Linked DNA regions of Prosthecodimorpha staleyi. The protein of the gene in region 1 interacts with the protein of each later gene in a pairwise test. Links are inferred from orthologs where the notes say so. Each region holds a gene or a part of one and is shown in the gene's direction. Other genes may lie near its edges. The genes, in order: KL771_RS18650, KL771_RS00615 and KL771_RS15285.

Region 1 (3,154 bases):
CCGATGTCCGGTGTCACGGATCTTCCGTTTCGCCGGATCGTCGCGCGGCTCGGCGCGGCGCGCGTGGTGACCGAGATGGTGGCGAGCGAGACGCTGGCGACCGGCGATGCCGACATGGCGCTGCGTCTGGCCGGGGCCGGCATGGCACCGCATATCGTGCAACTGGCCGGCCGCGAGGCCCACTGGATGGCCGAGGCGGCCCGCATGGCCGAGGCCAACGGCGCCGACGTGATCGACATCAACATGGGTTGCCCGGCCAAGCGGGTGACGACCGGCTGGTCCGGCGCGGCGCTGATGCGCGATCTCGATCTCGCGATCGACCTGATCCGGGCGACCGTCGGTGCGGTCGCGGTGCCGGTCACGCTGAAGATGCGGCTCGGTTGGGACCGCGCCTCGATCAATGCGCCGGAACTGGCGCGGCGGGCGGAGGCCGAGGGTATCCGGCTGATCACCGTGCATGGCCGCACCCGCGACCAGTTCTACGAGGGCCGCGCCGACTGGCCGGCCATCCGGGCGGTGGTCGAGGCGGTGACGGTTCCGGTCGTCGCCAACGGCGACGTGCAGAGCTTCGAGGACGCGGATGCGATCCTCGCACAATCCGGCGCCGCCGGCGTGATGATCGGGCGCGGAGCCCAGGGGCGCCCCTGGTTCCCGGCCGCCGTCCAACGCTATCTGGCGACCGGGACACGGGAGGAAGGCCCCCGCGGGGCGGCACTCGGCGACCTCGTCGCCGAACACCACGCGGCGATGATCGACCACTATGGTCCCCAGCGCGGCATCCGTGCCGCGCGCAAGCACATCGCCTGGTATTTCGAGGCGGCCGAAGCCCATCTCGCCGTTCCGGCAGGGCTCCGGACCGCCATCCTGACCTCCTTCGACGTCGAGGCCGTCGGGCGCATGTTGCGCGAGGCCTTCGACGACCGAGCTCCCAGGAGAGCCGCATGACCCCGATCCCGCTGAGGAGACGCGACATGGAACCGGCCACGGACGGCCCCGCTGCGGCGGTGCTCAACGCCCTGCCGAATCCGGTCATCATGATCGGCGCCAACGGCGTCATCCAGGAGGCGAACGACGCCGCCCAGAACTTCTTCCAGGCGAGCGCGGCCTTCATGGCCCGCCACTCGCTCGGCTATTTCGTGCCCTTCGGCAGCCCGCTCTTGGAACTGATCAACCAGGTGCGCGAGCGCCAGGCGCCGGTCTCCGAATACCGGGTCGACGTGTCGAGCCCGCGCATCGGCACAGAGAAGATCGTCGACATCTATGCCGGCCCGGTGCTCGACGATCCCGGTGCGGTGGTGGTCATGCTGCAGGAGCGGACCATGGCCGACAAGATCGACCGCCAACTGACCCATCGCGGCGCCGCCCGCACGGTCACCGGCCTCGCCGCCATGCTGGCGCACGAGATCAAGAACCCGCTCTCCGGCATCCGTGGCGCCGCCCAGTTGCTGGAACAGTCCTGTGACGACCAGGACCGCGCCTTGACCCGGCTGATCTGCGACGAGGCCGACCGGATCGTGAAGCTGGTCGACCGCATGGAGGTGTTTTCCGACGAGCGGCCGATCGAGCGCACGGCGGTCAACATCCATACCGTGCTCGACCACGTGAAGCGGCTGGCGCTGTCGGGCTTCGCCCGCAACGTCAAGATCGTCGAGGAATACGACCCGTCGCTGCCGCCGGTGCTGGCCAATCGCGACCAGCTGGTCCAGGTGTTCCTGAACCTGGTCAAGAACGCCGCCGAGGCGACCAGCGGGCAGGCGGATGCGGAGATCGCCCTGTCGACGGCCTACCGGCCGGGCGTGCGGCTGTCGGTGCCGGGCTCGCGCGACAAGGTCACGCTGCCGATGGAATTCTGCGTGCGCGACAACGGCCCCGGCGTGCCGGAGGACCTGCTGCCACATTTGTTCGATCCCTTCGTGACTACCAAGACCAATGGCTCCGGGCTGGGGCTCGCGCTCGTCGCAAAGATCGTGCGCGATCACGGCGGCGTGGTCGAATGCGAGAGCCAGCCCCGCCGCACCGTCTTCCGCATCCTGATGCCGGCCTTCGTCGCCGGCCCGAAGGACCCGCGCAACGCCTGAGTGCCCGGCTGCGGCGCCTGACCCCGCAGCGGACCCGACCAGCAAGGATACGTCATGCCGACCGGAAACATCCTCGTCGCCGACGACGACGCAGCGATCCGAACGGTGCTCAACCAGGCCCTCTCGCGGGCCGGCTACGAAGTGCGCCTGACCTCGAATGCGGCCACGCTCTGGCGCTGGGTCGCGCAAGGGGAGGGCGACCTCGTCATCACCGACGTGGTCATGCCCGACGAGAACGCCTTCGACCTCCTGCCGCGCATCAAGAAGCTCAGGCCGGAACTGCCGGTCATCGTGATGAGCGCGCAGAACACCTTCATGACCGCCATCCGCGCCTCCGAGCGCGGCGCCTACGAATATCTGCCCAAGCCCTTCGACCTGAAGGAGCTGATCTCGATCGTCGGCCGCGCCCTGGCCGAGCCGAAACACAAGCGCGTCCAGGAGCCGGAGCCCGACGCCGAGGCGATCCCGCTGGTCGGCCGCTCGCCGGCCATGCAGGACATCTACCGCGTGCTTGCGCGGCTGATGCAGACCGACCTGACCGTGATGATCACGGGCGAGTCCGGTACCGGCAAGGAACTGGTCGCCCGCGCCCTGCACGACTACGGCAAGCGCCGCAACGGGCCCTTCGTCGCCATCAACATGGCGGCGATCCCGCGCGACCTGATCGAATCCGAACTGTTCGGTCACGAGAAGGGTGCCTTCACCGGCGCGGCAAGCCGCTCGGCCGGCCGCTTCGAGCAGGCCGAGGGCGGCACGCTGTTCCTGGACGAGATCGGCGACATGCCGATGGACGCCCAGACGCGGCTGCTGCGCGTCCTGCAGCAGGGCGAATACACCACCGTCGGCGGCCGCACGCCGATCAAGACCGACGTGCGCATCGTCGCGGCGACCAACAAGGACCTGCGCCAACTGATCAATCAGGGCCTGTTCCGCGAGGACCTGTTCTTTCGCCTGAACGTCGTGCCGCTGCGCCTGCCGCCCTTGCGCGAGCGTTCGGAGGACATTCCCGATCTCGTCCGGCATTTCTTCGCACTGGCCGAGAAGGAGGGCCTGCCGACCAAACAGATCGAGCAGGC
Region 2 (3,092 bases), on another replicon or contig:
ATCGTCAGACGGTCGGCGCGGCTCATCTCGGCCGGGGTCAGAAGTTCGTTCATGGCTGCCGATGGAACCGGATTTCATCGTTGGAAGCAACGATGTCACGGCACGATCCCGGCCCGGCCCGGCCGGCCGCTACCTGCGATGCGCGGCCAGGAAGGCGCCGGCGCGCTCGATCGCATCCCGGCGCGCGGCCGGATCGGTGCCGGTATGGGCCGATCCGGTGCCGCTGCCGGTGAAGGCGAGGCCGGCCGCCGAATGGATCTTGAGATCCGGATGGTCGAAATCGTGATAGGCGCCCGGATAGGTGACCAGCGTCACGTGGCCGGGATCGCCGGCCGCCAGCCTCCGGCAGGGCTCGGCCGGCGTCCAGTCGTCGGCCTCGCCGATCAGGATCAGGAGATCGGTGCGGCTCTTCCAGGTGCCCCGCTCGGCCTGCACCCGGCAGCCCGGATAGAAGGCGATCGCCGCCCGGAAATCAGGCGATCCGGCGGCGCGGGCGGCCGAACCGACCGCATTGAGGACCGTGCTGCCGCCATTCGACCAGCCGAGCAGGAAGATGGCGTCGCGGCGCACGTCCGCGCGCCCGGCGAGATGGTCGAGAACGGTCATGGCATCGCCGATGCGCTCGCGCCCGGCCCGGGCGACCCGGTCGGAGGTGCGACACTGGCTGCCGGAGGCGCCGCGCGAGCCGAAGCTGTCGGGCATCACGACCCGATATCCGGCGGCCGACAGGCGTTCGCCCCAATCGGCGTGGCGCGCGCTGACGCGGCCCTTGCGGTCATAGAGCCCCGAACAGCCGTGCAGGGCGATCACGGCCGGATGCGGGCCGGGTCCGGCCGGCGACCAGACGTGCGCCCGCAGGGCCGGGCCGGAGGCGCCCGCCGGAATGGTCATTTCCACGCCGGTCGTTTCGGCGGCACGGCCAGTCGAGCCCAAACCGAGCAGCAAGACGGCCGCGGCGAGAATCCCCGATATCCGATGGCGGCCCATGGCGCCCTGCTCCCTGTTCTTGCCGGACCGGGCGAGCGTCCGACCCGAACGCGCCGACAATGCGGCCCGGCGCGGGCCGTTGCCCGCCAGCGACACGAAGTCGCGCCCGCAGCACGGCGGCGGCCTATCGTTGCGCCTTGTCCTTTCGCCTTGTCGCGTTCTCCGGACCGTTTTCCCGAGGGCCCGCCCGCGGCTTCGACAAAGATGGCAGGTCGTATGGAATGAGGGCAGCAGGAATGGCGCCTTTTTGTGCAATTGCACATTCCATTGGCGATTGCCCGAACGGTATCGGCTTTGCAAAATGACCTGTGGCCCGCGGGACATTGATTTCCCGGCTTTCGCGGGAACACGGTTTCCAATGGCACGCGGCGTGCTAATGACGGGCGCGGGGCCGGTTCAAACCGGTCCCTCTCACATCTTCGGAGTGTCGGAGGCAATGAAGAAGATCGAGGCGATCATCAAGCCCTTCAAATTGGACGAGGTGAAGGAGGCCCTCCAGGAGGTCGGCCTTCAGGGCATCACCGTCACGGAGGCGAAGGGTTTCGGCCGGCAGAAAGGCCATACGGAACTCTACCGCGGCGCGGAGTACGTGGTGGATTTCCTGCCGAAGGTGAAGGTCGAGATCGTGCTTCCCGACGAGATGGTCGAGAAGGCGGTCGACGCGATCCGAAAGGCCGCCCAGACCGGACGTATCGGCGACGGCAAGATCTTCGTCTCCAATGTCGAAGAGGCCGTCCGCATCCGTACCGGTGAGACCGGGCTGGACGCGATCTAGTCACCCGCCTGGAAAACCCCGCCGAATTCCCGCCCAACGGCCGGATGTCAAAGGACCCGGCCACAGCCCTGAGAAGTCAAGAAAGGGAACCGTCCCATGAAGACCGCTAAGGACGTCATGAAGTTCATCAAGGAAAACGACGTGAAATACGTCGATTTCCGGTTCACTGACCCGCGGGGCAAGTGGCAGCATGTGACCTTTGACGTCACCATGGTCGATGAAGAGATCTTCGCCGAAGGCACCGCCTTCGACGGCTCGTCGATCGCCGGCTGGAAGGCCATCAACGAATCCGACATGATGCTCATGCCGGATCCGGAAACGGCCACCATTGATCCGTTCTTCGCCCAGACCACCCTGTCGATCGTCTGCGACATTCTCGAGCCGTCGACCGGCGAGCGCTACAACCGCGATCCGCGCGGCATCGCCAAGAAGGCCGAAGCCTACATGAAGTCGCTCGGCGTGGGCGACACCATCTATGTCGGTCCGGAAGCCGAGTTCTTCATCTTCTCCGACGTGAAGTACTCGACCTCCCCCTACAAGACCGGCTTCCAGGTCGACGATCCGGAACTGCCGATCAACACCGACACCGACTATGACGGCGGCAACCTCGGCCATCACGTCAAGACCAAGGGCGGCTACTTCCCGGTTCCGCCGATCGACTCCTGCCAGGACATCCGCGGCGAAATGCTCGCCATGATGGCCAAGATGGGCGTCACCGTCGAGAAGCATCACCACGAAGTCGCCTCCGCTCAGCACGAGCTGGGCATGAAGTTCAACTCGCTCACGCTGATGGGCGACCAGATGCAGATCTACAAGTACTGCATCCATCAGGTCGCGCAGGCCTACGGCAAGACCGCGACCTTCATGCCGAAGCCGATCTTCGGCGACAACGGCTCGGGCATGCACGTGCACCAGTCGATCTGGAAGGGCGGCAAGCCGGTATTCGCCGGCAACCAGTATGCCGACCTTTCCGAGACCTGCCTCTACTATATCGGCGGCATCCTGAAGCACGCCAAGGCGCTGAACGCCTTCACCAACCCGTCGACCAACTCCTACAAGCGTCTGGTCCCGGGCTATGAAGCGCCGGTTCTGCTGGCCTACTCGGCCCGCAACCGTTCGGCCTCCTGCCGCATCCCCTACACCACGTCGCCGAAGGCCAAGCGCGTCGAGATCCGCTTCCCCGATCCGACCGCCAACCCCTATCTGGCCTTCGCCGCCCTGCTGATGGCCGGCCTCGACGGCATCAACAACAAGATCCATCCCGGCCAGGCGATGGACAAGAACCTCTACGATCTGCCGCCGAAGGAGCTCAAGAAGATCCCGACCGTGT
Region 3 (2,907 bases), on another replicon or contig:
TCGCTGCACGCCTATTTCCTGCGTCCGGGCGATCCGTCGCACCCGATCGTCTACGAGGTCGACCGCATCCGCGACGGCGGCAGCTTCACCACCCGCCGGGTGCTCGCCATCCAGAAGGGCGAGGCGATCTTCTCGATGGCGGCGTCCTACCACAAGGCCGAGACGGGCCTCGCCCACCAGATCGCCATGCCGGACGTACCTGGCCCGGACGACCTGCCGAGCGAGGCGGAACTGCGCGAACGCTATTTGGCCGAAGCCCCCGAGAATGTCCGCCGCTACTGGATGCGGCCGCGACCGATCGAGATGCGCCCGGTCGACTTCCGCCATTATGTCAGTCGCGAGCCGCTCGAACCGACGCAGTTTGTCTGGTTGCGCGCCACCGGCCCCCTCCCCGACGACCCGTCGGTGCATGCCGCCGTGCTCGCCTATGCGTCTGACACAACCTTGCTCGACACGTCGCTCTTCGCACACGGCCGGTCGGTCTTCGACCACGACCTGCGGCTGGCCAGCCTCGACCACGCCATGTGGTTCCATGCACCGTTTCGCATCGACGACTGGCTGCTCTACGCCCAGGACAGCCCGGTGACTGGCGCCGGCCGCGGCTTCAACCGCGGCACCCTGTTCGATCGCACCGGGCGCCTGGTCGCCTCTGCGGTCCAGGAGGGCATCATCCGTCAGGTGAGGCAGAGCTGACCTGCCTTAGAATCAGGCAGGATTTGCGGCGGATTTTCGGCGTATCCCGCGCTGCAGCAGAGGTCCGAACCGCGTCGGCGGAACCGCACCGGCGATGTTTGATCGATTATTAGGCAGTATCGCCCCCTGCTCCGCGCCGGCACCCCCGTCGGATTCCGGCAATCTGCCTATTCTGTGGTCACATCTCTGCCGACCAGGATGGCCGACTCCCCGGTGGCCGCGATTCCTATCGTGATCCCAACATGTTGCGACGCTGCCCGGAGTTGGCACGGAGATTGATTCCCATCTGGGCACCGGGGGCCGAGCCGCGCCAATACGCTACTCGTCACCGAATTCGTTCGACGGCCCGACCGGGCCGAACAGGCCCGCGAGCGGGTACAGGAGAAACGGGAAAGCGTTCATGAAAATCGTGATGGCCATCATCAAGCCGTTCAAGCTGGACGAGGTGCGCGATGCCCTCACGGCGATCGGCGTGCAGGGTCTCACCGTGACCGAGGTCAAGGGCTACGGCCGCCAGAAGGGTCACACCGAGATCTATCGCGGCACTGAATACGCGGTCAGCTTCCTGCCCAAGATCAAGATCGAAGTTGCGGTCGCCACCGACCAGGTCGAAAAGGTCGTCTCTGCGATCTCGTCCGCGGCGAAGACCGGCCAGATCGGCGACGGCAAGATATTCGTCTACGGTATCGATCAGGCCGTCCGTATCCGCACGGGCGAAACCGACGTCGAAGCGCTCTGAACTTAGGAGTTCCTGTAAAATGTCGATCTCAACGATGCTTTCCGGGCACTCCCGGACCGCCCGGACGGCGGCCACGGCGCTCGGCATCCTGGCTCTCACGACGCTCTCCGCCGCGGCGGCCGGTCCCGAACCGAACAAGGGCGATACGACCTGGATGCTGATCTCGACCATCCTGGTCATCCTGATGACGCTGCCGGGCCTGGCCCTGTTCTACGGCGGCCTGGTCCGCTCCAAGAACATCCTGTCGGTCCTGATGCAGGTCCTGTGCGGCTTCTCGCTTATCTCGATCCTGTGGGTCGTCTACGGCTATTCGGTCGCCTTCTCGAGCAACCCGAACGAGGCGATGAACCCCTATTTCGGCGGTCTGTCGAAGATGTTCCTGTCGGGCGTGCTGACCGCCGATCCGACCGCCGGCCTGAGCTTCGCCAACACGGGCACCTTCTCGAAGGGCGTCGTGCTGCCGGAGATCGTGTTCGTCATCTTCCAGCTGACCTTCGCGGCCATCACCCCGGCCCTGATCATCGGCGCCTTCGCCGAGCGCATCAAGTTCTCGGCCGTGATGGTCTTCCTGGTCCTGTGGTTCACCTTCGCCTATCTGCCGATGGCCCACATGGTCTGGTTCTGGGCCGGCCCGGACGCCTACACGCTCGCCGCCTCCAATGCCGACGCCATCAAGACCGCGCTCGGTGAGGAATCCGCCAAGAAGTTCCTCGACATGCTGGCCGCGGCCGGCGAAGACAAGGCCAAGGTCGCCGAAGTGCTCACCGCCTATGGCGATGCGCTCGGTGCGACCGCCGGCTTCCTGTTCCAGAAGGGCGCGATCGACTTCGCCGGCGGCACCGTGGTGCATATCAATGCCGGCGTCGCGGGTCTCGTCTGCGCCATCATGGCCGGCCGCCGCGTCGGCTTCGGCAAGGAGAACATGGCGCCGCACAACCTCGTCCTGACCATGATCGGCGCTTCGCTGCTCTGGGTCGGCTGGTTCGGCTTCAACGCCGGTTCCAACCTCGAGGCCAACGGCCTGACGGCTCTCGCGGTCCTGAACACCATCGTCGCCACCGCCGCCGCCGCGCTCGCCTGGAGCCTCGCGGAAGGCATCACCCGCGGCCATGCCTCGATGCTCGGCGGCGCCTCGGGCGCGGTTGCCGGCCTCGTCGCTGTGACCCCGGCCGCCGGCTTCGCCGGCCCGATGGGAGCGATCGTGATCGGCCTCGTCGCCGGCATCGTCTGCTTCTGGGCGGTGACCTCGCTGAAGTCGATCTTCAAGTATGACGACAGCCTGGACGTCTTCGGCGTGCACGGCATCGGCGGCATCGTCGGCGCCATCCTGACCGGCATCTTCGTCGATCCGGCCCTCGGCGGCGCCGGCGTCACCAACTACCTGGCGACCGAGGCCACCGCCGTGGTCGGCTACGACCGCGCCGCGCAGATCACCTCCCAGCTCTGGGGCGTCGGCGTCTCGGTGGTGTGGACCG

Evidence for each region.
Region 2: the proteins of KL771_RS18650 (region 1) and KL771_RS00615 interact in binary tests that used the Escherichia coli proteins (3 or more experiments, as listed by UniProt). The link is inferred for Prosthecodimorpha staleyi from one-to-one orthologs.
Region 3: the proteins of KL771_RS18650 (region 1) and KL771_RS15285 interact in binary tests that used the Escherichia coli proteins (3 or more experiments, as listed by UniProt). The link is inferred for Prosthecodimorpha staleyi from one-to-one orthologs.

The regions. Positions count from the first base shown.
Region 1 is NZ_JAHHZF010000009.1:160,629-163,782, forward strand. Bases 11-3,009 are described here. They hold KL771_RS18650 (two-component system sensor histidine kinase NtrB), read left to right. Parts: upstream 11-941; coding sequence 942-2,078; downstream 2,079-3,009. Other genes in these bases: dusB (tRNA dihydrouridine synthase DusB), read left to right, coding at 11-945; ntrC (nitrogen regulation protein NR(I)), read left to right, coding at 2,133-3,009. Also shown: more of dusB, read left to right, coding at 1-10; more of ntrC, read left to right, coding at 3,010-3,154.
Region 2 is NZ_JAHHZF010000001.1:141,308-144,399, forward strand. The notes cover bases 156-3,092. They hold KL771_RS00615 (P-II family nitrogen regulator), read left to right. Parts: upstream 156-1,423; coding sequence 1,424-1,762; downstream 1,763-3,092. Other genes in these bases: KL771_RS00610 (dienelactone hydrolase family protein), read right to left, coding at 156-891; glnA (type I glutamate--ammonia ligase), read left to right, coding at 1,859-3,092. Outside these bases: KL771_RS00605 (NAD(P)H-hydrate dehydratase), read right to left, coding at 1-53; more of KL771_RS00610, read right to left, coding at 130-155. UniProt on the Escherichia coli protein: P-II indirectly controls the transcription of the glutamine synthetase gene (glnA). P-II prevents NR-II-catalyzed conversion of NR-I to NR-I-phosphate, the transcriptional activator of GlnA. When P-II is uridylylated to P-II-UMP, these events are reversed.
Region 3 is NZ_JAHHZF010000007.1:154,624-157,530, forward strand. The notes cover bases 11-2,762. They hold KL771_RS15285 (P-II family nitrogen regulator), read left to right. Parts: upstream 11-1,093; coding sequence 1,094-1,432; downstream 1,433-2,762. Other genes in these bases: KL771_RS15280 (acyl-CoA thioesterase), read left to right, coding at 11-693; KL771_RS15290 (ammonium transporter), read left to right, coding at 1,452-2,762. Outside these bases: more of KL771_RS15280, read left to right, coding at 1-10; more of KL771_RS15290, read left to right, coding at 2,763-2,907. UniProt on the Escherichia coli protein: Involved in the regulation of nitrogen metabolism. Regulates the activity of its targets by protein-protein interaction in response to the nitrogen status of the cell.